One region of the Kitasatospora nipponensis genome, then DNA from elsewhere that is predicted to be linked to it. Evidence: riboswitches for the same ligand, from Rfam matches in the RefSeq annotation. Region 1 holds a riboswitch; the other holds the start of a gene.
The links. Region 1 has a riboswitch for cobalamin ahead of ABD323_RS10330 (ribonucleoside-diphosphate reductase subunit alpha). Riboswitches for the same ligand answer to the same signal wherever they lie in the genome.

Region 1 (2,193 bases):
CATGGTGATCGTTCATCAGCATGGCCGTCGTCACCACGCCACCCACCACCAGGACCGCGGCGACGGCCGCGCCGGCCCAGATCCGCCGGCGCCGGCGGGACTCGACCGCGTGCCGGTCCGCCAGCGCCGACCAGTCGGGCTGCTCGCCGCCGAGGTGCTCGCCGCCCGGCGACTGCTGGCCCGGCGTGGGCTGCGCCTGGTACGGCTGGGGCACCGGCGGGCCCGGGTGGATCGGGTACGGCTGAGGAGCCTGCGGATAGGCCGCGCCGGCCGGTCCGTAGGAGGCCGGCGGCGGCCCGAACCCACCCGCGGGCGGGCCCGGCGTGACGGGCGACCCGGGCGGCTCCCCCGGCCCCGGCTGCGCGGGCTGTGGCGTCCACTCGGCGGGTATGTCGGTTCCCTCGCTCATGAGGCGAGATCGTAGGCCATGGGCCGCAACCGGAGGCCATTCGGTAATCAATCCGTGGCCAAGGAAGGAGCCGACCCGTCCAGGTCCGTCACCTCTCCGACACGCCGCGCCACACTACATGTGGGGGTAAACGCGGGAGCCGCCACTAGATGTATGCTCACTCTCGCTGTCGACGCAGGGGAACCCGGTGCGAGTCCGGGACTGCCCCGCAGCGGTGAGCGGGCCTGCCCCACGGGCGCCCCGCGAGTCCGACTACCTGCTGACGGTGTGCCACACGGCTTCCCCGCAGACGCCTTGCAGCACAGCACCACCGTCCGGGCCTCGCGGGTGGGCCAGGGTGAGACGAAGCGCGCCGGGTTCGATGCGGCGTGCCGTTCTCCCCTGCCGCGCGCCGCTCCCGGATGCCCCAGTCCGTCGCCGTAGCCAGGAGAGAGCGCCTTGACCACCGCTGCCTCAGCCACCCTGCCCGCCCAGGGCTCCAGCACCGCCTCCGCCGTCCCCTCGGACCCTGGAGCGGCCCTGCTGCGGCTGTTGACGGACCTGAGCTGCGACCTCCCCCAGGCGGACCCCGGCCATGTCGCCGCCGCCGCGCTGCGCGGCCGCAACGCCGGCTCCGACTTCGCCGAGCTGCGCGCACTGGCCGTCGAGGCGTCCGCCTCGATGATCGCCGAGGACCCGCAGTACTCGAAGCTCGCCGCCCGCCTGCTGGCCCGCGAGATCACCGACGAGGCGGTCGGCCAGGGCGCGCTCTCCTTCTCCGCCTCGATCGCGGTGGGCCACGCCGAGGGCCTGATCGGCGACGGCACGGCCGACTTCGTCGCCCGGCACGCGGACGCGCTCGACGCGCTGATCGACCCGAGCGGCGACGACCGCTTCGAGTACTTCGGCCTGCGCACCGTGCAGTCCCGCTACCTGCTGCGCCACCCGATCACCCGCAAGGTGATCGAGACCCCGCAGCACTTCCTGCTCCGGGTCGCCAGCGGCCTGGCCGTCGGCGACGACGAGCAGTCGGTGCGCGAGGTGGCCGAGCTGTACGCGCTGATGAGCGCGCTCTCCTACCTGCCGTCCTCGCCGACCCTCTTCAACTCCGGCACCCGCCACCCGCAGATGTCCAGCTGCTACCTGCTGGACTCGCCGCTGGACAACCTGGACTCGATCTACTCGCGCTACGCGCAGATCGCCCGGCTCTCCAAGCACGCCGGCGGCATCGGCCTGTCCTACAGCCGGATCCGCTCGCGCGGCAGCCTGATCCGCGGCACCAACGGCAAGTCGAACGGCATCGTGCCGTTCCTGCGCACGCTGGACGCCTCGGTCGCCGCGGTCAACCAGGGCGGCCGGCGCAAGGGCGCGGCCTGCGTCTACCTGGAGACCTGGCACGCGGACATCGAGGAGTTCCTCGAGCTGCGCGACAGCACCGGCGAGGAGGCGCGGCGCACCCACAACCTCAACCTGGCGCACTGGATCCCGGACGAGTTCATGCGCCGGGTGAACGCGAACGCCGACTGGTCGCTCTTCTCCCCGGCCGACGTCCCCGAGCTGGTGGACCTGTGGGGCGCGGAGTTCGACGAGGCGTACCTGAAGGCCGAGGCCGCCGGCAAGGCGGTGCGCACCATCCCCGCGCAGACCCTGTACGCCCGGATGATGCGCACCCTGGCGCAGACCGGCAACGGCTGGATGACCTTCAAGGACGCCTCCAACCGGGCCGCCAACCAGACCGCGCTGCCCGGCCGCACCGTGCACTCCTCGAACCTCTGCACCGAGATCCTGGAGGTCACCGACGACTC
Region 2 (2,193 bases), on a different contig from region 1:
TCCGCCCAGAAGCCGGTCGGGTGCTTGGTGCCGTCGGCCAGCGTCCAGTGGTCGGCGCCGGTCATCACGAAAAGGATCTTCTTGGCCATGGTGGTGGTCCGCTCCGGGGGTGGTGGTTGGTTCCACGCTCCGACGCCCTGGATCCAGGACGCCGGCGTGCTCATGGCCTCGACGGTAGACCCGGTCAAGTTCCGGCCACCGGGGGAAACGCCGACGGCCGGCGAAGCCGGGAGCCGACGGAATGTCATCGTGCGGGGCCGCGTGGGCATCCCGCCGGGCGGGCCGGGTATCCCGCTCCGTTGACGCTTCGCGACCGACTCTGGTCAGATGAGCCGATTTCAAACCTTCAGCAGCCAGGGGAAGCCGGTTAAAATCCGGCGCTGACCCGCAACCGTAGGTCCACCGCGAGGTGGACGAGTCGGATTACCTGCGCTGAAGCCGCGTCACCACGAGCGCCGTCGAGGTCTACGGCGCGGTTCGCTCGGCAAGGAGGCCCTGCTCGCCGAGATCACCGGCTACGACCCGCACGCCTTCGGCGGTCACGACCTGGTCGCCGCCCTGGACCAGGCCGTCTGCACCCGGGCCAGTACCGCCCCGGACCCCAGCTGCGCGGCGGCCGGCAACTACACCTATGCGGCAGCGCGCGTGCGGACGGCCGGCGCCCGGGGGCCGGTGTCGCGGGTGGACCGCGGCTCGCATGCTGATCGATTCTCATCCGTCATGCGGACGATTTCCGGCGGCGCGGCCCCGATGGGCCTAGGCTGTGACTCGCAGTCGGTTCGCCCTGTCCGCCAGGCAGGTGCGTCGTAAGAGGGAACCCGGTGGGAATCCGGGACTGCCCCGCAGCGGTGAGTGGGAACGACCGCCGTCACATGCACTGGGCCCCAGCAGGGGCCCGGGAAGCGACGGCCAGTAGGGGTCCGCCTTCACAGGTGGACGCGCCCGCGAGTCCGAAGACCTGCCACTGCCCGCGTGCACCTCGCACGCGGTGATCTCGGTGACCTCGAGGGCGGGTCGGCGGAGCGGGCGGGCCCATCCTGGCGCCGTGCCCGCGCTGTCGTACGTTCACGGCTTCGTGCTCTCCCGGGATCGCAACGCGACTCGCGAAGGAGAGTTCCGTGTCAACGAGTTCCACCACCAGTGCGACCGACGGCCCCGCGACGACCACCGCCGCGCAGACGACCGTGTACGGCTACCCGCGGCAGGGCCCCCACCGTGAACTGAAGAGGGCGATCGAGGGCTACTGGGCCGGCAGGGTGAGCGCCGCCGACCTGCGGACCACCGCCGAGGGCCTTCGCCGCGCCACCTGGCGCCAACTCGCCGACGCCGGTGTCACCGAGCTCCCCACCGGCGACTTCTCGCTCTACGACCACATGCTGGACGCCACGGTCGCCGTCGGGGCGATCCCGCCGCGCCACCGCGCCGCCGTCCAGGCCGACCCGCTGGCCGGCTACTTCGCGATGGCCCGCGGCACCCAGGACCTGGCGCCGCTGGAGATGACCAAGTGGTTCGACACCAACTACCACTACCTCGTCCCCGAGTTGGGACCCGAGACGGTCTTCGCCGCGAACTCCGCCAAGGCGGTCGGCGAGCTCCGCGAGGCCCTCGCGCTGGGCCACCGGGCCCGTCCGGTGCTGGTCGGCCCGCTGACCTACCTGCTGCTCGCCAAGCCAGCCCCGGACGTCGCCGCCGACTTCCAGCCGATCACCCTGCTGGACCGGCTGCTGCCCGTCTACGCCGAACTCCTCGCCGACCTGCGCGCCGCCGGCGCCGAGTGGGTCCAACTCGACGAGCCCGCCCTGGTCCAGGACCGCACGCCCGCCGAACTGAACGCCGCCGCCCGCCTCTACCGCGAACTGGGCGCCCTCACCGACCGCCCGAAACTGCTGGTCGCCACCTACTTCGACCGGGCCGGTGAGGCACTCAAGGTGCTGGCCAAGGCCCCGATCGACGGTGTCGGCCTGGACTTCACCGGCCCCGGCGCCGCCAACCTCTTCGACCTCGCGGCCGTCGGCGGCCTGCCCGGCAAGCGGCTGATCGCCGGCGTGGTCGAGGGCCGCAACGTCTGGATCAACGACCTGGAGAAGTCCCTCACCACCCTGGCCACCCTGCTGGGCCTGGCCGGCCGCGTCGACGTCGCCCCCTCCTGCTCCCTGCTGCACGTCCCGCTCGACGCCGGCGCCGAGCGCGACC

Region 2: it holds a riboswitch for cobalamin, as region 1 does, so the genes downstream of both, metE (5-methyltetrahydropteroyltriglutamate--homocysteine S-methyltransferase) here and ABD323_RS10330 (ribonucleoside-diphosphate reductase subunit alpha) in region 1, are expected to answer to the same signal.

The regions. Positions count from the first base shown of each region.
Region 1 covers NZ_BAAALF010000025.1:44,510-46,702, forward strand. The annotation lists gene ABD323_RS10325 (hypothetical protein) at 1-409, opposite strand, end outside; cobalamin riboswitch at 559-687, shown strand; gene ABD323_RS10330 (ribonucleoside-diphosphate reductase subunit alpha) at 872-2,193, shown strand, end outside.
Region 2 covers NZ_BAAALF010000024.1:15,214-17,406, reverse strand. The annotation lists gene ABD323_RS09895 (type 1 glutamine amidotransferase domain-containing protein) at 1-89, opposite strand, end outside; cobalamin riboswitch at 758-980, shown strand; gene metE (5-methyltetrahydropteroyltriglutamate--homocysteine S-methyltransferase) at 1,119-2,193, shown strand, end outside.